2 linked regions of the Tolumonas auensis DSM 9187 genome follow. The protein of the gene in region 1 interacts with the protein of each later gene in a pairwise test. Links are inferred from orthologs where the notes say so. Each region holds a gene or a part of one and is shown in the gene's direction. Other genes may lie near its edges.

Region 1 (11,607 bases):
GAAGAACTTAGTTAATTCCAGCCCATTCTGGCTCATCAGCGTGCCGGCACTGCTGAGGAAACTCTTGTCGTAAGCCAGAAAATAACCGATGAAAAAATAGGCCAGCGTTGAGACGCCGAAATCGGTAATGATTTTAACCAGTGCGTTGACCTGGTTTTTGTTACGTACAGTACCAAGCTCCAGAAAGGCGAAGCCGGCATGCATGGCCAGTACCATGACAGCACCCAGTAATAAAAACAGGGTATCAGCACCACTGGTCAGGGTTGCAATTGCATTTGTGGTTTCCACCAACATCTCCTCTGTAGATTCAAATACCGCCCCATTTCTGTGCTTTGGTGGTGGTAATGTACTGAATTGAGTCTGTTTTTGACTCAAATTTGTGCTATTCCCCGTATTGGGGCGCTAAGAAGATTCACGAATTATGCCAATATGATTAATCATAATAATTCGTGTTATAAAACAATAACTTCTGTGTGGATACTACGAATATAGTAGGTATATGGCTGAAAGAGTTAACCATTTTGGTGCTATTGCGCACAAAAATAAGGCAATTAAAGAATAAAACAGCATGAAAGAAAGGATTCATAGAGTACCCTGCTGTATGACAGCAGGGTATGACTATCAGGATAAACTCAGACGGTAATATTCTGCGGCTTTTTCAAACAGACGCTGGTGTTCCATGATAGAAGCCAGTGCCCGCTGATCTCTGGTCGTTGGCTGCAGCGCCACACTGCGTTCCAGGTAACCCTGAGCAGGTACATACTGTTCCTGATGGTAATAGATATGGCCCAGAGCCGACAGCAACGCCGGTGACTGCGGATGCTGTTTCAGCTGACGCAGCAGCAGTTGCAGCAACTGGGAGTAATCACTGAGTTTCAGTTCGGCGCAACGTTGCCATAAAGCCTCATCTGCCTGTTTGCGCAGCAAGGGTGCCAGTTGCTCAAATGCAGCCTGATAGTGCTGTTGCTGAATAAGGGTATCAATCAGGGCCAGTTTTAATTGCGGTGTATGGCGTACGACGCGGGGTTGCTGCTGCCAGAAGGCCAGCAGTACATCTTCGTTCTGCTCCTGCAGAATTTTGCTGAACCAGGCCTGATAACATTGTTGCTGTGCGGCCGCGAAATCATCGTCGCTCAGCAACTGTTGTTTCCGCAGTAATGGCAGTAGTTCCAGTTCTTCCTGCCATGCCTGCTGAGCCTGATAGATGCTGCGTAAGCGTTGCAGGATCTGCGGATGCTGAGGCCAGCGCTGACGCAGCTGTTCCAGTAATTCACGGCTTTGCTGCCATTCGCCCTGATCCTGCAGCAGACGAACCTGGGTCAGCTGGATGGCCAGCTGGGCCTGCGGATCCAGTTCACCGGCTTTCAGCAGATATTCATCGCGTTTCTGATAAGCGCCCTGTGCATGCGCCGCTTCGGCAGCAGAGAGATAATTCAGCAACGGCAGATCACTTTGTCCGGCACTGCGCAGCATCAGATGTTCTGCGCGCTGATATTCACCTTCCGCCAGTGCGGTCATGCCTTTCTGGGTCTGGCGCTGTGCTTTCAGATAGCGGCGGTTTTGCCACCAGCCACGAATACCACGACGAACACTGAACAGGCGGCTCAGTAATCCTTCGGTCAGCAGTAACAGAAAGTAAAAGACAAACGCAATAATCGCGGCGGTGATAACACTCATTTCAATGGTGTAGTCAGCAACCGCAATCATCACATAACCCTGATGATCAGCCAGCTGCGGGCCCACTAACAGGGCGGCAGCCAGAATCACCAGTAAGACTATCAGACGGATCATCCTGTTTCTCCTCAGCGGGCTGCCGGTGCGGTTTGCCAGCGCTCAGCGAGCGTTTTTTCCAGCAGTGGCTGCACAGCAAAGGTTTTCGGATAGTGGCCGGTGATATCGGCTTCCTGCAGCGTGGTCAGCTCTTTTTGCATGAACTGGGTGGCGCTGTCATCCGCTTCGTAGTAATCACTGAGCCAGCTTTGTGCTTTCTGCAGATGATTACGGAAATTAGCCTGTTCCTGGCGCAATAAACTCAGTTGTGCCAGTTGCAGCTGTAAGCGCAGATTTTCCTGCAGATAGGCAGACTGCTCCGGTGACAGCAATGCTTCCACCTGACTGCTCCGGCGGCGGATAGTCACAAAGTGTTCGGCAAACTGTTTGGCACTCTTTTCCAGATTGGTTTGCCAGTCGCTTAACTGATCGCTGACTTCATCGCTGATCGGGTCTTGTTCCAGTTTTGGCTCTAATCCTTTGATTTTCAGTTGATCGATATTATCCAGCAGGGTGCCTACCCGCAGAGACAGGCCTTCACGATCGACTTCCGGTGCGGATTTTACGGCGGCAATATCTTCGGCCAGCGCTTTACGCAGCGGGATCAGTGACGGGTCTGCGATAGCCTGTATGCGGCTATCGGCATCGGTCAGTAAAATACCGGCAGTAACGAGATCCTGCTCCAGCCAGAGTTTGCGTCCGGCCATGCGCACCAGATAACCGGCTTCGGCCAGCATCCAGTCGTTCGGTCGCTGATGTTCTTTTTCCAGCCATTTCTGTTCCAGTTCCCGCTGACGGCCATCCAGTTTCAGCTGTTGTTCACCTAAGCTGGCCAGTGATTCTTTCACCACTGGTTGTGTTTCCAGCAAATCCTGCAGGGCGGATTGTTCGCTGCGGGACTGTTGCAGTTCATCGTGCAGCGTTGCCAGTTCCTGTGCCGTTTGTCGTTGTTGCTGATAAACATAGATGCTGAAGCCGCCGATACCGGCCATCAGGATCAGCAACAAACCGATTGCTGTTTTTGAGGAGCTGTTACGCTTTACGGTGTGTGGTTTCGGCTCTTGTCCGGCTGGCGGCAGAGCGGATTCCTGGGCTTCACTCATCTGTTTCATCCTCTGAATTATTCTGATAATGCAGCCGCCACAGCCTGATGCTGTGCGCCGGACATAATCGTTATTTGTTTAAATCCTGAATGCCTGATCTCTTCCGCGATGCGTTCGCTGGCAACAAACCAGCGTAGTGCTGATAACCAATTTCCGGCGGTATCGGGTAACAGGATCAGTAATTGCCGAAATAATTCACTACTAGTGATGATAACACTGTCCACCGCGGCTGCCTGCCATTCCTGTAATAAACGGGCGCCGTCTGTTTGCAGATAGTGACGACGGTAACATTCAACACAGGAAACCTGCGCACCGCGGTGGCGTAAGGTTTCCGTCAGCAGTTCGCGGCCACCGTTACCGCGCAGGATCACGATTTTCTTTCCGTTAACCGATTGCAGTGCGGGCTGCGCCAGCAAACCTTCGCTGCGGGCATCGGCAGGCGAGATGACGCGGAGCCCTTGTTGCTGCCATTCGGCTGCCGTCGCCGGGCCGACCGCCAGATAAGTCAGCGCTGGTGGCCACAGAATTTTTTGTTGCTGTAAGTGGCGGCTGGCAAATTGTACGGCAGCGGCACTCACCGCGAGGGTGATCTCCGCCTGCTTCAGCAGGGCTGGTAATAAGGCTAACTCATCGCCTGGCTGGTAAGTCAGTAACGGGCAGACTACCGGTGTGTGGCCGTCACGCCGCAAATATGCCGCCAGTTCACCGGCGGCAGGCTGCGGACGCAGGATTAACGGTGTCATGCGCCATAAACCGCACGCAGAATATCATCAGCACCCTGAACCAGCAGTTGTTCTGCCAGTAGCTTACCCAGTTCTTCGGCCTGTTCTTTCGGACCGGAAATATCGCCATGAATGATCTGTTTGCCATCCACAGATCCAACCAGACCACGCAGCCACAAATGATCGTTGTCCTGCATTTCCGCAAATGCGCCGATAGGGACCTGACAACCACCCTGCAGCGTGCGGTTCATGGCCCGTTCCGCCATCACACAGTAACGGGTGGTGGCATGTTCCAGTGATGCCAGTAATGCTAACGTTTGGGTATCACCGAGACGACATTCAATGCCGACCGCACCCTGGCCATTCGCAGGCAGGCTGAGCTCCGGGGGTAACCGTGAGCGGATCCGTTCTGCCTTGTCCAGACGACGTAAACCGGCGGCAGCGAGGATGATGGCATCATAGTCACCGGCATCCAGTTTGGCTAAACGGGTATTCACATTGCCGCGCAGATCGCGGATCACCAGATCCGGACGCTGCGCCCGCAGCTGACACTGCCGGCGCAGGCTGGAGGTACCGACCACCGCACCTTCCGGTAGTTCATATACGCTGGCAAAGCGGGAACTGACAAACGCATCGTACGGATCATCACGCTCACAGATCACCGCCAGACCGAGCCCGTCAGGAAAATCAACCGGTACATCTTTCATGGAATGCACGGCAATATCTGCCCGGTTTTCCAGCATGGCTTGTTCTAACTCTTTGACAAACAAACCTTTACCACCAATCTTGGCCAGCGGGGTATCGAGAATTTTGTCACCCTGCGTGCTCATCGGCACCAGCGTGACTTGTAATCCGGGATGATGAAGCTCAAGCTGTTGCTTAACGAAGTTGGCCTGCCACAGGGCCAGCGGGCTTTTTCGGGTAGCGATACGCAGTTCGGTCATAAGTGTCTGTACCAGCGGTTTTTACCGGATACTAACATGGTAGCAGATGGCGGTTGAACCCTGAGCGTTACATTGCACTATTCCGGGGAGGTTTACCGCGCTGTCAGCTGTGCTAACATGGGGAAATTACACCAGCCATTGCTGGCGAAGTGTCCGAATTTGATCAACTAAGGCCAAACGGTTGTTTAAACAGTTTGAGTTGCTGGTTGCCCGCTGTGATGCCATCAATCAGATCAAGATGGAACGGGCGCTGGAGGCAATGAACGAGGCGGGGCGGCGTATGCTCTCCATGCTGCCGGTTCTGCTGCATTATCATCATCCACACCTTCCGGGCTATGTCTCCGGTGAGGTGCCCTGTGGTATTGCCAATTTTCAGCCGGATGCGGCGCAACGCAAGTTTCTGTTTACCCAATGCGGTCATACGGCCGAGCCTGAAGTGAAAGAGTGCTGCCTGTCTGCGGTGTATACCATGGGCAGCACCTCGTCTATTGGCCAGAGTACGGTCTCCGATCTGGATATCTGGATTTGTCATGATCCGGCATTGTCTGCTGAGCGGCGGGCACTGCTGGAGCAAAAGTGTCAGTTCCTCTCCCGGCTGGCAGAACAGCACAGTGTGGAAATGAACTTTTTCCTGATCCCGGAAAATAAATTCCGCGTCGGTAACCAGGCTCAGGTTGGCCTGGATAACTGCGGCAGTGCGCAGCATCTGCTGTTGCTGGAAGAGTTTTACCGCAGTGCTACGCGGGTTGCCGGTAAGCGTCTGCTGTGGCCGTTGATCCCGGTCGAGCGGGAAGATGAATATGATGCACTGGCCGCAGCGCTGTTCAGCACCGGGATGATTTCCGAAGATGACTGGCTCGATCTGGGCGGCGTTGGTCATATTCCGGCGGAAGAGTATTTTGGTTCGGCACTGTGGCTGCTGTACAAAGGGCTGGATTCGCCTTACAAGGCGGTATTGAAAATTCTGGTCATGGAAGCCTATTCCGCAGAGTTCCCGCACACCGATCTGTTAGCCGTACAGGCGAAACGCTGGTTCCAGCAGCATGATGAATTCGGTTTATCGCTGGATGCCTATTATCTGATGCTGGATAAGGTCACGGATTATCTGACCAAGCTGGGGGATACCAAACGGCTGGATCTGGCGCGGCGTTGTTTCTATTTAAAAATCTGTGACCCGTTAAGCCGCAATGTGCCACCGCAACATGGTCGCTGGCGACGTGATTTGCTGGTTAAACTGGTGCGGGACTGGGGTTGGGATCATGCAACGCTGCAGCATCTCGACAGCCATGATCAGTGGAAAGTCGAGCAGGTTAAAACGGCCTATGAAGAGCTGCTGAGCTCGCTGATGCAAAGTTACAGCAAGCTGATCCAGTTTGCGCGCCGCAACAACATCAGTGAATCCATCAACCCGGAAGATATCGGGATTCTGTCGCGTAAACTCTATACCGCGTTTGAGGCGCTGCCGGGTAAGGTGCAGCGTATTAACCTGAAGATTGCGCCTGATTTGCATGAGTCGGATTTAAGCCTGATCCAGGTGCCGCCGGGACATCTGAACCGTCAGGGCTGGTATCTGTATAAATACTCGCTCAAACCGCACGATATTATCGGGCGGGCACCGCTGGAATATAACGGCTATCTTTCCAAGCTGGTGGCCTGGGCCTATTTTAATGGTCTGATGGTCGCGAATACGCGGATCGATATCCGGCAGGCGGGCTCCGATATCACCCGAACCTGTCTGCATCAGTTCTGTCAGGATCTGGCCGATACCTTCCCGGTGGAATTGCCGCCGGCAAGTAATCTGGCGCTGAGCCGGCCGTGTGAAATCCGTCATCTGGGGATTTTCCTCAATCTGGAGCGTGATCCGACGGCCGACTGGCCGGAAGAGATGCCGCCGGTGCTGGAACATGGCGAGGATATGCTCTGTTTCGGCGCGCGTCAGGAGTGCCTGATTGGTACGGTGGATCTGGTGTACCGGAATTCATGGAATGAAGTGCGTACGCTGCACTTTAACGGTCTGGATGCGGTTGTTGAGGCCCTGAGTACCATTTTAAGCAAGATGCATCAGGACGCTGCGGCACCGGATGCGATCGATGTGTTCTGCTACAGTCAGTATTACCGCGACGAGATCCGCCACCAGTTTACGGAACTGGTGAACTCCTGTATTTCGCTGCGTCTGGCGCTGGATAAACAGCGCATGGTGAAATTACTGTCCGTGGGTGAGCACCGGTATGCGCTGTTTCTGGAACGCCGCGGAGTCTCCGTGCGTCAGCTCAGCAGTGCGATCGATTTTTACCGTCAGGTGTCGGATAACAAACTGGAACGTCAGACCGCGGAGCCGGATAACGGGCTGCATGTGCCGCCGATCGTCGATGCGTATGCCAGTGAAGGCCTGATCCAGTATTTCTTTGAAGATAACGACAACGGTTTTAACGTCTATATTCTGGACGAAAATAACAAAGTCGAAATTTATCACGAATATGCCGGCAGCAAAGAAGATCTGGTGCAGAATGTCAATCGCTATTACACCATGACGCATCAGCGTTTCGACTTCACCGAACAGGTGATCAATTTCAATTTACCGCAGTTTTATGAGCTGGTGCCCGGTTCAGATTCACTGCAGGTCACGCCATACCGCTCCGCGATGCGGGAGATGCCGCAACAGGCATCCGGCTAACATTACCGCTGTTTTTTGTCCTTTGTTCAAAAGTGTAAAGAATCGCAAATCAGGATGAGAAGTATACCTGAAGGACTATTATCGCCTCCGCATTACGTCACATGACTTACGAGGTTGTAAATGAGTATGGGTATCAAAAAAGTTCTGCTGAGCTTGGGTCTGAGTGCTGTTGTTTCTGCTTTCGGTGTATCAATGGCGAATGCCAGTCCGGCCCCGGCGGATGATGAAGCCAGACAGGAATGCCCTGAAGGCCAGAAATGTGATCGTCCGGCTCCGGATACTAAAAAAGCCCGGAAACAGGGTGAAGAACGGACTAACAACGCAGCACCGGAAGGCAGAGAGCATTCTGAAGCCATGAACAGAGCTGAAGGCGACGAAAGCGCGCCTGCGCCACGTGATGAGCAGAAACAGTCAAAAGATCCGAAGGAAAAACCACCAAAAGACGGCAAACCACCGAAAGATGCGCCAGCCGAAGAGTGATCTGCATATAGCAAAACGGCTCCCTGAGGGAGCCGTTTTTGTTGGTAGATTAATATGTTTTCTTGTCGACATGTCCGAGATCGCGTTCCGGCGCGATCTGATCGCGTACCCGCTGCTTCAGTGCTTTGACATCCGGGAAGCCGCCATCCGCTTTACGTTCCCAGATACAGACGCCATTCACCAGAATTTCAAAACGGCCGCCGGTATCCGGATGTAAATTGACGCTGCCCAGTTCTTCACTGAAGGTATGTAACAGCTCTTGTGCCATCCACCCGGCGCGCAGCATCCAGTTGCACTGGCGGCAGTAGTAGATATCAACAACCGGTTTATCCATGATGTTTAACCTAACGTCACTTTTTCGCCGGACTGTTTACTGCAGGCGTCACTGAGTAATTCGATCAGCTCACGGCCACCGCGATTATCAATCCATTTGCCATCTTTCCAGTCGAAGTGATAGCCGTTTTCACGGGTCGCTACCCAGATCTGATGTAGCGGCTCCTGCTTGTTGATAATGATCTTGCTGCCGTTGACAAAAGTCAGCGTGACCACGCCGCTGTTGAGTTCACAATCAATATCGGTATCGCAATTATCTATGGCTTGTTCGATAAACTGGTAGCGCCCTTCCACCAGCGCGTGAAATTCACTGTCTTTCATTCCGGCTTGTCCTATTTGCATTTACTGCGATGAGTGAGATTATAGTGGTCCAAATTACTGAATCGCACAAGATCATGAAAATGCGCACATACAGTGTGGGTTTAGCACTGTTACTGACCGGTTTGCTGAGTGGTTGTGGCTTGAAAGGGCCACTGTATATGCCACAGCAGCCACCGGCACAACAGCAGCCTGCCCAGCCGCAAGACCAGACTGACAACCACCAGACCCAATCATAAGGAAACGATGGAGCCATGGATTTTTTTAATTATCGCGAAGATGGCGAACTGCTGGCCGAACAATGTGCAGTCAGTGAGTTAGTCGCCCAATACGGCACCCCTTTGTATATCTATTCCCGTGCGACCATCGAACGTCACTGGAAAGCGTTTGATGCCGCTGCCGGTGATGTGCCGCACCTGATCTGTTACGCGGTAAAGGCCAATGGCAACCTCGCGATCCTGAACCTGCTGGCGCGTCTGGGTTCCGGTTTTGACATCGTTTCCGGCGGTGAGCTGGCGCGTGTTATTGCCGCCGGCGGGGATGCGAAGAAAGTCGTGTTCTCCGGTGTCGGTAAAACCGAAGAAGAAATGCGTTATGCATTGGGGCAGGACATTCTCTGCTTTAACGTGGAATCAGAGCCGGAACTGGAACGCCTGAATCAGGTGGCGGGTTCTATGGGGAAAGTGGCGCGGATTTCTATCCGTATCAACCCGGATATCGATGCCGGTACCCACCCGTATATCTCTACCGGTCTGAAACAGAACAAATTCGGTATTCCGATTGAACGCGCACCGGAAGTGTACCGCTACGCGGCCAGCCTGCCGAACCTGCAGATCACCGGTGTGGATTGCCATATCGGTTCGCAGCTGACTGAAATCTCTCCGTTCCTTGAAGCAGTCGATAAACTGCTGGCCCTGATCGATGAATTATCGGCTGCCGGCATCAAAATTCATCATCTGGATGTGGGTGGTGGTCTGGGTGTGAATTACAACGACGAAACACCACCGCACCCGAGCGAATATGCACTGGCACTTAAACAGAAACTGCAGGATCGCGATCTGACGCTGATGTTTGAACCGGGCCGTGCGATTATGGCCAATGCCGGTATTCTGGCGACCAAAGTGGAATATCTGAAAGCGGGTGAAGATCGTCATTTTGCGATTGTCGATGCCGCGATGAACGACCTGATCCGTCCGTCACTGTACAGTGCCTGGATGAATATCATTCCGGTGAACCGTTCGCTGCCGCGTGATGCGCATCACTACGATGTCGTGGGTCCGATTTGTGAAACCGGCGATTTCCTGGGTAAAGATCGCGAACTGGCGATTGCACCGGGTGATTATCTGGTAGTCCGTTCCGCCGGCGCGTATGGTTTCTCGATGGCGTCTAACTATAACGCCCGTTCCCGTGCCGCAGAAGTGCTGGTGGACGGTGAACAGCCGCATCTGGTGCGTGAGCGTGAACCGCTGGCATCGCTGTGGCAATTTGAACATCTGTTGCCGTAACAGGAGTCAGGCTGCATGTTGATCCAGTTTTCCAAAATGCACGGTCTGGGAAATGACTTTGTGGTGGTTGATGGCGTCACGCAGAAGGTGTTTTTTAATGCGGAAACGCTGAAACGCCTCGGTGATCGTCATTTTGGTATCGGTTTTGACCAGCTGCTGCTGGTCGAACCGCCGTATGATCCTGATCTCGACTTCCACTATCGTATTTTTAATGCCGATGGTTCGGAAGTGCAGCAGTGTGGTAACGGTGCGCGCTGTTTTGCCCGTTTTGTGCGTCTGAAAGGGCTGACCAACAAAGACCGTATTGCGGTCAGTACGGTCAGTGGCCGCATTGTGCTGCAACTGGAAGATAACGATCAGGTTACGGTCAACATGGGCGTACCGGAGTTTGAACCGGCCAAGATCCCGTTCCGGGCCCTGAAAGCCGAGAAGCTTTATCTGCTGCGCGTTGCCGAACAAACGGTGATGTGTGGAGTCGTGTCGATGGGGAACCCTCATTGCGTGATCGAGGTGCCGAGTGTGAAAGATGCTCCGGTTGAAACACTGGGACCGAAACTGGAGTCGTTTGACCGGTTCCCTGAGCGGATCAATGTCGGTTTCATGGAAGTGGTTTCTGCCAGTGAAATCAATCTGCGGGTGTATGAGCGTGGTGCTGGTGAAACACTGGCCTGCGGCACCGGCGCCTGTGCCGCCGTCGTGGTTGGTATTCAGCAGGAGAAACTTAAAGGCCGTGTGAAGGTGAATCTGCCCGGCGGTTCGCTGTATATCTCCTGGAATGGCCCTGGCAGCCCGGTTTACATGACCGGTCCGGCAGAGCATGTCTTCGACGGACAAATCGAATTATGAGTATCAACATGGGTGCACTGGAGTCGATGCTGGAAGAGAACCGCATAGCCGATTATCTGAAGCAACATCCGGATTTTTTCCTGCGGCATAAAGAGTTGCTGGAAGAGATAGCGGTGCCCCATGAACAGCGCGGTACGGTGTCGCTGTTTGATGTGAAACTGGAGCGGCAGCGCGAGCGTCTGCAGCAGCTGGAAGATGAACGGCAGGAGCTGCTGGCGAATGCCACCCGCAACGAGTTTATCTTCCGCGTCTATACCGATGTCTATCCGGCGCTGTTCGCCTGCACGTCAATGCGGCAGTTATGGAAGTGTCTGCATTCCACGTTTCGTGAACGGTTGCGGATCCCGGCCTGTGCGCTGTGGGTGAATCAGGCGCGGGTGAAAGCCAAGCGCTTTGATAAGCCCTATGAGATGGAATATCCGCTGTTTCAGCGCTTGTGCCTCTATCCGATGGCCGATCAGCTGGTCTATTTCGGCCGCGTCAATGATTGCGACCGGGAGCTGATTTTCGGGCAGGGCTCGCTGGTGCACTCGATGGCCCTGCTGCGGCTCGGGGAGTATGGCGAATGGGGCTTTCTGGCCTTTGGCCATGCTAATCCGCAGCATTATCAGCCGGGGATGGACAGCCTGCTGCTGGAGCAGTTAGGCCGGTTCGTGACCTTGTTGCTGCCGACACTGGCCCGTTCCTGTGAGTGAGTCACTGTCCTCTGTCTTACATACCTATCTGGAATACCTGCGCGTCGAGCGCCAGCTCAGTGCGCATACCCTCAGTAATTATCAGCGGCATCTGCAGGCGTTAATTGAATGGCTGCAGGAGAAGCAGATCCAGGACTGGGGTGAGCTGAATAACCCGCTGGTGCGGCAATGGGCGCACACGCTGCGTAAACACAAAGATACTTCGCCGCGCACCATC
Region 2 (11,438 bases), 1.8 Mb from region 1 along the record:
CTAAAAACAACATTGATGCCTTGATTGACGGTATTGCTGCGGTTATCTGATTAATCAGTAACCATTCGACTAGAAAGCCCTGAATTGTATTCAGGGCTTTTTTTATTCTGATAATAATCAGCGGATTTATTTAGCAACAGTAGCGTCGATGCCTTCAACAAACCAGTTGATCTGAGCCAGTTCTGCATCGGTCATTGAATGACCAGCCGCAACCACTTCTTTACCAGTGTTGTCTTTCAGCGGGCCAGTGAATGGTTTGAGTTCACCAGTTTTGATTTTGGTGTAAGTCGTGTTGATCGCATCTTTGACGTTCTGTGGCAGATTGTCATTGATAGAACCCAGTTTCACGACGTCTTCAGCAAAACCACCCCAGTAGTCCTGTGGCTTCCAGCTACCGTCTTTAACTGCCTGAATAGTTTTCAGGTAGTGTGGTTCCCAGTTATCAACGATAGAGAAGATATGCGCTTTAGGACCGTAATGAGAAACGTCTGAAGCCTGACCAACGGCGCGGATACCACGTTTTTCAGCAACCATCATTGGCGCAGGGCTATCTGTGTGCTGCATCAGTACGTCTACACCCTGATCGATCAGCGTGTTTGCTGCGTCAGTTTCTTTACCCGGATCGTACCAGGAGTTAACCCAAACGATTTTGATTTTTACATTTGGATTAACAGACTTGGCACCCATGAATACGGCATCGATGTCACGATATACTTCAGGAATAGGGAAGGAAGCAATGTAACCGATAGTGTTGGACTTGGTCAGCATACCAGCCGCAACACCGGCAACATAACGGCCTTCATATGCACGCTGGATATAAGTACCTACGTTTTTAGTCCGTTTGTAACCAGTCGCATGTTCAAAAATCACGTTAGGGAATTTTTTCGCTACTTTCAGCGTCGGGTTCATGAAACCGAAAGAAGTGGTGAAGATGACTTTGTTACCACTCTTAGCCAGCTGAGTGATGACACGTTCAGCATCGGCACCTTCGGCTACGTTTTCCACGAAAGTAGTTGTAATCTGACCTGGCAGCGCTTTTTCCAGTTCTTTACGTGCACGGTCGTGCTCATAGCTCCAGCCATGATCACCAACTGGGCCAACGTAAATAAAACCAACTTTCATTGGTTCTTCTGCGGCTGAAACTGAAGCAATAGAGCAGCCAGCAGTTAATGCGGCTACAGCCAGTAAACGAAAAATCCTTGTCTTCATGCGTATTTCTCCGATCAATGAAAAATTATACTCTGGAATCAAAAGTCTGACCCAACGACATAGGGGCAGACAGTTTTTCTTTCATCCGGTTAGAACCGATAAAAATCATTACAATTAGCGTCGCCAGATACGGCAGCATTGCCAGCAGGCTAGGGGATATTTTCATGCCCAAGCCCTGCAGAACCAGATGCATAATACTGGCAAGACCGAACAGGTAAGCACCCAGTATCAGGTTCTTGGTTTTCCAGGAAGCGAAAACAACCAGTGCCAATGCGATCCAGCCACGACCACCGGTCATGTTTTCCATCCACATCGGAGTATAAACCAGCGACATATAAGAACCGGCCAGACCAGCCATTGCGCCACCGAACAGAATTGCCAGATAACGGACTTTAAGCACCGGTAAACCAATGGCATTCGCGTTATGCGGGTTTTCGCCCACAGCACGCAGAATCAGACCACCGCGGGTTTTAACACAGAACCAGCCAACCACGATGGCAAGCAACCAGCTCAGATAAATCAGCGGGTCATGTTTGAAAAGCAGAGCACCGATGAAAGGGATATCTGATAAACCCGGAATAACAAACGCCTGGAAACCTTTAACCGTCTGGCCGACATAAGTGGAGCCGATAAAGGCGCTCAGACCGGTACCAAAAATAGTCAGAGCCAGGCCGGTAGCAACCTGATTGGCCCGCAGGTGCATACTGATCACACCAAACAGCAGTGACATCAGGGTTCCTGCCAGCATGGCCATCATGATGCCAAAGACGAGAGAACCTGTGTTTGATGTGGCGATAAAACCACATACCGCACCCATTAGCATCATGCCTTCCTGACCGAGGTTCAGGACACCTGATTTCTCACAAATCATTTCACCCAGGGCAACCAGCAGCAACGGTGTTCCGGTTTTAATGGCTGCCGTCAGAATTTGCAGAAGCAGTTCATTATCCATTCTGAGTTTCCTTCGACTTCACTTTAACCAGGCGATAGCGCAACAGAAAATCGCTTGCCAGCAACAGGAACAATAATGAGCCCTGGAACAGACCGGTAATAGCGGTAGGTACACCAAGCTCAATCTGAGCCATGTCACCGCCCATGTAAATCAGCCCCAGGAACAGACCGGATACACACATGCCAAGCGGGTGCAAACGCCCCAGCCATGCCACGATGATTGCGGCATAACCATAACCGGGAGAGACCGCAGGAATCAGCTGACCAATCGGGCCTGATACTTCACTGGCACCAGCCAGACCGGCAAGCGCACCGGAAAAAAGCATAATTCCCCAGCGTAAGCGACGGATGGAGAAACCGGCATAATGTGCCGATGACTCATCATGACCTAATACCCGGATCTGGAAACCCAGCCAGCTGAAGCGCAGTAAGATCCAGGACAGAATTGCTGCCAGCAATGCAAAGAGCACACCCAGATGGACACGGGTATTTTCAATCAGAATCGGCAGTAACTGTGTATCCGCAAACAAGGCTGATTCAGGGAAACCCATGCCTTCCGGATCTTTCAGCGGACCATGCACAGCCCATTGCAGTGTATAAAGTGCAATGTAGTTCAGCATGATGGTGGTCAGAATGATGTTACTGTTAAACCACTGCCGCAATGCAATCGCAATCCCTGACCATGCCATCCCGGCCAGGACTCCGGCGATCATCGCCAGCCAGACACTCATGGAAGAGTCTGCAAATTGCAGACTGACTGCACTACCGACTACCGCGCCCAGCAACAGCTGGCCTTCGGCACCGATATTCCACAGATTAGCCTGATAGCACAGCGCCAGACCGACCGCACAAAGCAGCATCGGCGCGGTTTTGACTAATAACTCACCGACGTTGTAACCATCGGAAAGTGGGCTGATAAAGAACACATACATAGCATGCAGCGGATCTTTGCCCAGAAAACTAAATAATCCCATTCCCAGCAGAATAGTCAGGCACACCGCGATCAGCGGTGAAACCAGCTGCAGATACCATGGGATAAAAGTACGAGGTTGAAATTGCCACATGGTGGTTTATTCCTGCTCCAGAAATTGTCCGGCCATCCACTGACCGATCTGATTCGTGCTGGTTTCCTGTGTTTTAACCAGAGGTGACAGATGGCCATCAAACAAGGCGGCAATACGGTCACTGATCAGGAACAGTTCATCCAGATCTTCAGAGATTACGACTATTGCTGCGCCACGATCGCGCAGTTCCATCAGTTCACGATAGATCGCATTTGCTGCGCCAATATCTACCCCCCAGGTCGGGTGAGCACAAACAAACACATTAGGCTCAAGAGCCAGTTCACGACCAATGATGAACTTCTGCAGGTTACCGCCGGACAGTGAGTGCGCCGGTGCATGTTCGTTATGACATTTCACCTGATGTTGCTCAATCACATCGCGGGTACGGGCAGAAACTTTGTTCCATTTCACCCAACCCCAGCGTTTTAACCCCAGTGTCGCATTTGTTAGCAGCAGGTTTTCGCGCAGACTCATTTTCGGCGCGGCACCATGCCCCAGACGTTCTGCCGGAACATAAGCCATACCGAGCTGACGGCGATTACCGACTTTCAGGCGTCCGACGGGTTTGCCATTCATAATGATTTGATCACTATGAGGGCTGAGCCATTCGCCACTCAGTACGCTTAACAGTTCTTCCTGTCCGTTACCGGCGACCCCGGCAATACCGAGAATTTCACCGCCACGCAGGGAAAAATTAAGCTGTTTCAAGGCACAGGCAAACGGATTCGGTGCCGGCAGAGAGAGGTCTTTCACCGCAAGATTAATTTTCTTGCTGGAACGACGTTCGTAAGTTTCGGCAATAGCACTGTCACCCACCATCATGCGGGCGATACTTTCCGGTGTTTCATTTGCAGGCACGCAGGCACCGGTAACTCGTCCGCCACGCAATATTGTTGCTTTATGGCAGAGTGCAGTCACTTCTTTCAGTTTATGGCTGATAAACAGGATCGTGCAGCCATCCGAAGCCAGCTGGCGTAATACTACAAACAGACTATCCACTTCCTGCGGTGTCAGCACGGAAGTTGGTTCATCAAGAATGAGTAATTTTACCTGCTGGATCAGACAGCGAAGAATTTCGACTCGTTGGCGTTCGCCCATGGACAAGCTAAACACATAACGATCTGGATCAATATTCAATCCGTAATTTCCCGACAGCTCACGGATGCGTCCTGCTAGATCACCAATCTGTTCCCGCATTGAAGGGGTTAAACACAAATCGATGTTTTCCGTGACGGTCAGTGTTTCGAACAGCGAAAAATGCTGAAACACCATACCGATGCCCAATTCACGCGCATGAGAAGGAGAGCGGATTTGCAACTCCTGCCCATCCCACACGATGGAACCACTGTCCGGGGTCACCAAACCATAAATGATTTTGACCAAGGTTGACTTTCCTGCACCATTTTCACCCAATAGTGCATGGATTTCACCACGTTCGAGCTTCAAATTGATCTTGTTGTTCGCAAGACAGCCGGGATATTGCTTAGTGATATCCCACAATTCAAGCTGGTAATGATGTGTTGTCATCCTCTTTACGACACTCCGTTTGCGGGTGTAAAAAATTGATGTGCGAGTTAAGCAAAAAATTGTCCAATTTGCCATTTTTTCTGCATGTAAATTCACTGATCAGCGAAAAAATCACCATGCAGAGCCATGATTACCGGAATAATGTGCCAAACACTATGTGTTGCGTTAAAGATTCAGCCTGAACACAACCTTTTGGTATTTTAGCTGAGGCTGAATCACTCTGTGTATGTTTTATAGCCATGTAATGGCATTTTTCTTTGTGCTGCCAGATTAAGTGCAGATTACAGGCCAACTGGATGAAAGATTAGCTTTTTCCCGTGTTATCTTTAGGTGCGGGCTCTGTACATGAATTATTAAATGAATACTTACGAAATTAAGAACAACTGGCTGACGAATCTGCTGTTCAGGCATCCGGCATCGGTGCTGACGTTGCAGAGTAAAGGACTGCAGATTTCTGATGGTAAGAAAAAGATGGTATTGCCATTCAGCCGTATGAGTTCATTGCCGAAGATCAAGCGGCGTCTGTTCTGGTCGCATTTATCTGTGACTACCGCTAAGAAATCGTATCTGTATAAAGGCTTCTCAGCATCGCAATTACGCCAATTTTCAGAATTACTGAATGATTCGTTGAAACTTCATGTTCAGCAACAATTACAGGCTGAGTATCAGGAAGCAAAACAGCTTAAAACCGAGATACAGACCTTTCTGGATGCGTCATCTTTCCGGCGCTCATCGCAATGCCGGCATTTGGTGGAACGTTGCCGCCGGCTTCTGAAGAACACCTCTGTTTATTTACGGGAATGTTTTGCTACTTCTTCTCAATTGGCCGCATTGAAATATTCGGCTGATTTTGTTTCTTTTGCTGAAGAGAAAGTAAAACGGGCAAACACAAAATTCCTGAAACAAGAGTTACTCCGGTGTCAGTCGTTTTTTGACCATATTGAGAAGAACACATTAACGTTGGCACAACGCAAAGCCTGTATTATCAATGAAGACCATAATCTGGTTTTAGCCGGGGCGGGAACCGGCAAGACCAGCACGATGATTGGTCGGGCAGGGTATCTGTTAGTAACGGCACAAGCTCAGCCGGAAAAAATTCTGATGTTGGCCTTTGCTAAAAAAGCAGCCGGAGAAATGCAGGAACGACAGGATAAGTGCCTGCGACCACTTTTAAAGAACGCAACGCCTGTTATTAAAACCTTCCATGCACTCGGGCTTGAGATCATTGGCAAAGTGGAAGGTAAATGGCCTGTTATCACGCCTTTCGTTGAGAATAATGCGGCATTCATGCAGTTCATTGGTGATGTTATTGGTCAGCTGATGATGAATGAGGCATATAAAAAGAAAGTCAGTCAGTTTTGTACAGATCGTGCCTATCCGAAATCAGCAGCTGATTTCTCCCTGCTGATAGCTGACTTCCTGCTGTTATTTAAACAATCACACCTGACATTCCCGGCATTCGCTACTGATATAAAAAAACAACGTAGCAGTGTGCGTTTTTCTCTCTTTCTGTCACTGTTTCAGCCTGTGTTAGCTGCTTACGAGCAACATTTAACGGAAAGAAATGAAATTGATTTTGCCGATATGATTGGTAAAGCGATCGAGTATGTCGAGTCGGGCCGTTATTGCTCACCCTATCAGCATATTCTGGTGGATGAATTTCAGGATATCAGTCAGGAACGCGCCCGCTTGCTTAAGGCTTTGTTAGCTCAGCGGGATGACACGGTACTGTTTGCCGTGGGAGATGACTGGCAATCGATCTATCGTTTTACGGGTAGTGATATCAATATCACCCGCCAATTTGAATCTATATTTGGTGCGACCGCGACTACTGCACTTGATACCACGTTCCGGTTTAATAATAAGATTGGTGAAGTTGCCTCCGGGTTTGTACTGAAAAATCCGGAGCAGATAAATAAAACAATTAACTCCGCTTCAATAGTGGCGCATCCTGCCGTATCTCTGGTACAGGCATCCGTTTCAGAGCGGGGATTGCATCAGGTATTACATCATCTCAATCAGGATGTGCCTGTTTATTCCGAGCAGAAAACGTCAGTTGCAGTATTGGCCCGGTTTAATTTTCTGCTGGGTGATGATAGTCCAGTCATTCTTAAACGACAGATGGAATTCCAGTATCCGTATCTGGACATTGAGTTTATGTCCGTACACGCATCTAAAGGGAAAGAAGCAGACTACGTCATTGCATTGGGGATGAACAACGGCAAATATGGGTTCCCCAGCCTGAAAGAGACAGATCCGATCCTTGAGTTTTTATTGCCTGAGAAAGAAACGTTTTCTTATGCAGAAGAGAGACGGTTGTTTTATGTCGCGCTGACCAGAGCTCGTCACCGGGTCTATCTGGTATATCACCCTGCAGAACCTTCACCGTTCATCTCGGAATTGATTAATCAGAAATATCCGGTCTGTACGGATGAGTTTGTATCAGCATTCTAAGTTTCCGCTAACCGGACAGAAAGAAAAACAAAATCCGCTGATGTGATTCAAATCACGTTAGAATGTATCTCTCTGGTTTTCTTTATTTAGCAAAAAATTCTTATGGAAGATTCTCAGGCTCTTGTTCAGCCGAAAGCGAGTGATACGCGTTTTCGGGTTCTTGGTGCTATCAGTATGTCGCATTTTCTTAATGACATGCTGCAGTCGCTTATTTTCGCTATCTATCCGTTGCTGAAAGGCAATTACGATCTTAATTTCACTCAAATTGGTCTGCTGACGCTGACCTATCAGTTAACAGCGTCTATTTTGCAGCCGATGGTTGGTTTTTATACCGACAAACACCCCAAACCTTATTCTCTGGTCGTGGGTATGGGGTCAACCTGTGTCGGTCTGTTACTGCTGAGTCAGGCGCACACGTTCCCGCTTTTACTAATAGCTGCCGCCATGGTGGGGCTAGGGTCTTCAATTTTCCATCCGGAATCATCACGGGTTGCCCGCATGGCTTCCGGTGGCAGACATGGTTTGGCTCAGTCCATCTTTCAGGTGGGTGGGAATGCGGGTACAGCGACAGGTCCTTTGCTGGCCGCAGTTATCATCTTCCCATTCGGGCAGGGGAGTCTGGCCTGGTTTTCACTGGCAGCACTGCTGGCCATGTTTATTTTATGGAAGGTGGGAAACTGGTATCGGCAACAACACCGTAGTCAGAAGTTAAATATTACCTCCAGAGAATCCGGGTTATCCCGCACCAGAATCATGATGGCTCTCGGTGTGCTGCTTCTGCTGATCACCTCAAAATATCTCTATCTGGCGAGTCTGACTAATTACTACACCTTTTATCTGATGCATCATTTTGGTCTGAACGCACAGAATGCGCAGTACCATCTGTTTATCTTCCTGTTTGCTGTTGCTGCAGGGACTGTACTGGGTGGGCCTATCGGTGACAAGGTTGGTCGTAAACGAGTGATCTGGTTCTCCATTCTGGGTGTTGCGCCATTCACGCTGGCGTTACCTCATGCCGATCTATTCTGGACATCAGTTCTGTCATTTGTGATTGGCTTTATTCTGGCTTCTGCTTTTTCAGCCATACTGGTTTATGCGCAGGAGTTGGTACCCGGCAGAGTCGGTACTATCTCCGGATTATTCTTCGGCTTCGCATTTGGTATCGCGGGTATTGGTGCCGCGTTGATGGGGCAACTAGCGGATCACTATGGTATTGAATATGTTTATCAGCTCTGTGGCTGGTTGCCGCTGATGGGGGTAATTACCGCCTTGCTGCCTACATTAAAAAGCAATAAATAGTGTTAAAAGAAAGCCTGACTGTAATTAGTCAGGCTTTTTCTTTTTAATGAGGTGAATCTTTATCACGTAATAGCTTATCAAGATAGCCCATCGCAAATGCAGACATAACGAATGTGATATGGATCAGCAGGTACCATTTGATCTTATCATCAGCGATATTCTCCGTGTTCATGAAAACTTTCAGCAGATGAATAGATGAAATAGCGACAATCGATGCTGCAACTTTGTTTTTCAGAGAACCCGCGTCCAGTTTCCCTAACCAGCTCAATTTGTCATCGTGATCGTCCAGATCAAGGCGGGAAACGAAGTTTTCGTACCCGGAATACATGACCATTACAATAAGTCCACCGACCAGCGAAATATCAATCAGCGACAAAATGATCAGTATCAGCTCCACTTCTTTCATGGAAATGATCACGGTGAAGATATGAAAAACTTCCTGAAAAAACTTAATGCCCAGAGCAAGCAATGCAAGGCTCAACCCCAGATAGATAGGGGCCATGATCCAGCGGGCAGAATACATCAAGCGTTCAATAAAGCGTTCCATGATAACTTGTAATCAAAGTGTTAATGATGATGTTAGTTTCGTCGAGACAGTAGCTGTGGTCAACCCTCATTACACTTGTCAGATGCGAATCGAGTGAACTGATTAGCGCTCAGGTTGTGGAGCGAATCACCCGGCAAGGATTTCCCACCGCTATTGAATAGTCAGGAATATCTTTAACTACAACACTGCCAGCCCCAATCACACAACCTTCACCGATGGTGACACCAGGACAAACTATAACGCCTGCTCCCAGCCATGTTTTCGAACCAATAGTGATGGGTTTCGCATATTCAACACCACTGATACGCGTCGCTGAATCGAGAGGATGGGTCGCTGTCACTATCTGCACTGAAGGACCAAACATCACATCATCACCAATGATGACTGGCGCCACGTCTAAAATGGTACAACCAAAATTGGCATAGAAACGTTCGCCAAACGTGATATTAAAACCATAATCGCAATGAAACGGGGGAGTGATGTAAAACTGTTCACCATATGAGCCGATCAGTTTTTGTAATAACTGTTTGCGTGTTTCTTTATCTGACGGGCGCAGATTGTTGATTTCAAATTGCAGATCCGCGGAGGCGTGTCTGGCTGCAGACAGCTCAGGATCGCCGGCATCGTAAAATTCTCCGGCGGTCATTAATTCGCGTTGTGTTTTTGCCATGGCTTCATTCCTTATTCGTTGGTATGACTATATTAAGTCGATTCAGGCTGGTGTTTAGTCTACCAAAGAAACCGGTTACATTTTTGTTACAGAAACAATCTGTGAATAGACTCACAAATCATACAAATCCATCTGGCATAGCGATGGCTACACAAATTGACACTAAATCCTGAAATCCCGATCTATACTTAAAATGCACCTGCGTTCTTCTGGTACCGATGAGGAGCAAGATCATGGGCAAGATATGGCAAAGCAATAAAGAGCAAAAGAAAAAACCAGCAATGACTGATAAAGAGAAAAAAGCTATCAAACGGGAGAAAAAACACCCGCAATAGTGCTTAACATCCTTCCCGGTTTTCATTGAATCAAACCCGGCACTATCATGCGCCGGGTTTATTTTTGCTTTCTTATATTCGTCGTCACAACTATTATGTTCAATATTGTGTGTTTACCCAAAAAGAAAAATCCCCACTACCGAGAAACCATCACAACCAGTGGTCTGAACAAAAACCGCTGGTTGTTAGCCAAAACTAAGAGGGGGAGTACCATGAACTATGCAACGGCGTGAAATTGCATCCGGTAAACTTTTTCCTCAAGTAATCGTGCTGATTCTTCAGGATATTCCGGGTCAACCTTAATGCATTGATTACCATGCAATAATTCAACGCTAAACCAGGACTGAAAAAGACTTGCGACTTCACTGTCGATGACAGATGGTTGTTCAGCAGAAAGGGTATCGATAGATTCGGTGGTGAGCAGTAATAGCTGAATATCTGCAGGCAACATAGTACTAAGATGCCGGACATATTGAATGCGACTTTCAGGTGGCAATGCAGTCAGCGCAGCACAATCGTAGATCGCACTGACACCGCGTAAATCCGCTTCACTGAGATCAAACAGATCACCGCACCAAATCTGAATATCATCGTGCTGCCAGCGGATAAAGCGACCATGCCGTGAACGGGTAGGGACTATATTTCGTTCGGCAAAAAAAGCCTGAATGGCGATGTTGCTGAGCTCTATACCAATAACCTTATACCCTTCAGCCAGGAACCAGCTCATATCCAGACTCTTGCCACACAAAGGTACCAGCACTGTATCGCCGGCTGTTAAATTAAGATTTGGCCAGAATTGTGGCAACAGAGGATTAATGTGTAGTTGGTGGAAACCGATATCATCCTGTTTCCATTTATTCTTCCAGCGTTGATTACTCATCGAAACTCGTCTCCTGTTTCATAATGTGTACAGGATGAGTTCTGCAGAATGCGAACGGACCATGCGAACATAAGGTGGTTTACCTGAAGCTAGCATGGTTTCAGTTCAAATAGCCAACAGTATAAATCTGGCAAGACCGGAAAGCATTGAACCACACATCGCCAAAGCTCTCTGTGTCAGGTTTTAGCCAAACTTCAGAAATAATTTAGAGTAAGGCATTTTCAGTTTGGTGATTGCAGCATGAATGGCCGGTGCATCATTTTTAAATAACGCTTCCCGAAGTGCATCCACAGAAGATTTTTGGCTATCAATTAACTTGGTGAATTCAGCATTATTGCGGTATTGCTCTGGTGCTTCGGTACGAAGTTTTTCACTGAGGTAGATCAACACGCCTGCTTTTGCGGTTAGTTGCTGAATACCATCCGGTTCGGCCAGTATTTTCTTGTTTTCCTCCAGTATTTGCTCCATCACAGAGTGATATGCATTCATATGATCACTATAA

What was found.
Region 2: the proteins of TOLA_RS16040 (region 1) and helD interact in binary tests that used the Escherichia coli proteins (3 or more experiments, as listed by UniProt). The link is inferred for Tolumonas auensis DSM 9187 from one-to-one orthologs.

Annotation. Positions count from the first base shown.
Region 1 is NC_012691.1:3,418,898-3,430,504, reverse strand. Bases 4,384-7,466 are described here. They hold TOLA_RS16040 (class I adenylate cyclase), read left to right. Parts: upstream 4,384-4,720; coding sequence 4,721-7,213; downstream 7,214-7,466. Other genes in these bases: TOLA_RS16035 (hypothetical protein), read left to right, coding at 7,334-7,466; hemC (hydroxymethylbilane synthase), read right to left, coding at 4,384-4,539. In the rest of the region: TOLA_RS16065 (ammonium transporter), read right to left, coding at 1-294; TOLA_RS16060 (heme biosynthesis HemY N-terminal domain-containing protein), read right to left, coding at 622-1,791; TOLA_RS16055 (uroporphyrinogen-III C-methyltransferase), read right to left, coding at 1,803-2,873; TOLA_RS16050 (uroporphyrinogen-III synthase), read right to left, coding at 2,891-3,616; more of hemC, read right to left, coding at 3,613-4,383; more of TOLA_RS16035, read left to right, coding at 7,467-7,693; TOLA_RS16030 (Rdx family protein), read right to left, coding at 7,743-8,027; iron donor protein CyaY, read right to left, coding at 8,033-8,347; LPS translocon maturation chaperone LptM, read left to right, coding at 8,428-8,583; lysA (diaminopimelate decarboxylase), read left to right, coding at 8,599-9,849; dapF (diaminopimelate epimerase), read left to right, coding at 9,865-10,695; TOLA_RS16010 (DUF484 family protein), read left to right, coding at 10,692-11,390; tyrosine recombinase XerC, read left to right, coding at 11,383-11,607. UniProt on the Escherichia coli protein: Catalyzes the formation of the second messenger cAMP from ATP. Its transcript is probably degraded by endoribonuclease LS (rnlA), decreasing cAMP levels and the negative regulator Crp-cAMP, which then induces its own transcription again.
Region 2 is NC_012691.1:1,622,685-1,634,122, forward strand. Bases 4,743-7,656 are described here. They hold helD (DNA helicase IV), read left to right. Parts: upstream 4,743-5,108; coding sequence 5,109-7,205; downstream 7,206-7,656. Other genes in these bases: TOLA_RS07500 (ABC transporter ATP-binding protein), read right to left, coding at 4,743-4,751; TOLA_RS07510 (MFS transporter), read left to right, coding at 7,308-7,656. Outside these bases: TOLA_RS07480 (amino acid aminotransferase), read left to right, coding at 1-50; TOLA_RS07485 (BMP family ABC transporter substrate-binding protein), read right to left, coding at 127-1,209; TOLA_RS07490 (ABC transporter permease), read right to left, coding at 1,235-2,161; TOLA_RS07495 (ABC transporter permease), read right to left, coding at 2,154-3,224; more of TOLA_RS07500, read right to left, coding at 3,231-4,742; more of TOLA_RS07510, read left to right, coding at 7,657-8,504; TOLA_RS07515 (TIGR00645 family protein), read right to left, coding at 8,548-9,051; TOLA_RS07520 (sugar O-acetyltransferase), read right to left, coding at 9,161-9,721; TOLA_RS07525 (thiopurine S-methyltransferase), read right to left, coding at 10,274-10,936; TOLA_RS07530 (hypothetical protein), read right to left, coding at 11,120-11,438. UniProt on the Escherichia coli protein: Helicase IV catalyzes the unwinding of duplex DNA in the 3' to 5' direction with respect to the bound single strand in a reaction that is dependent upon the hydrolysis of ATP.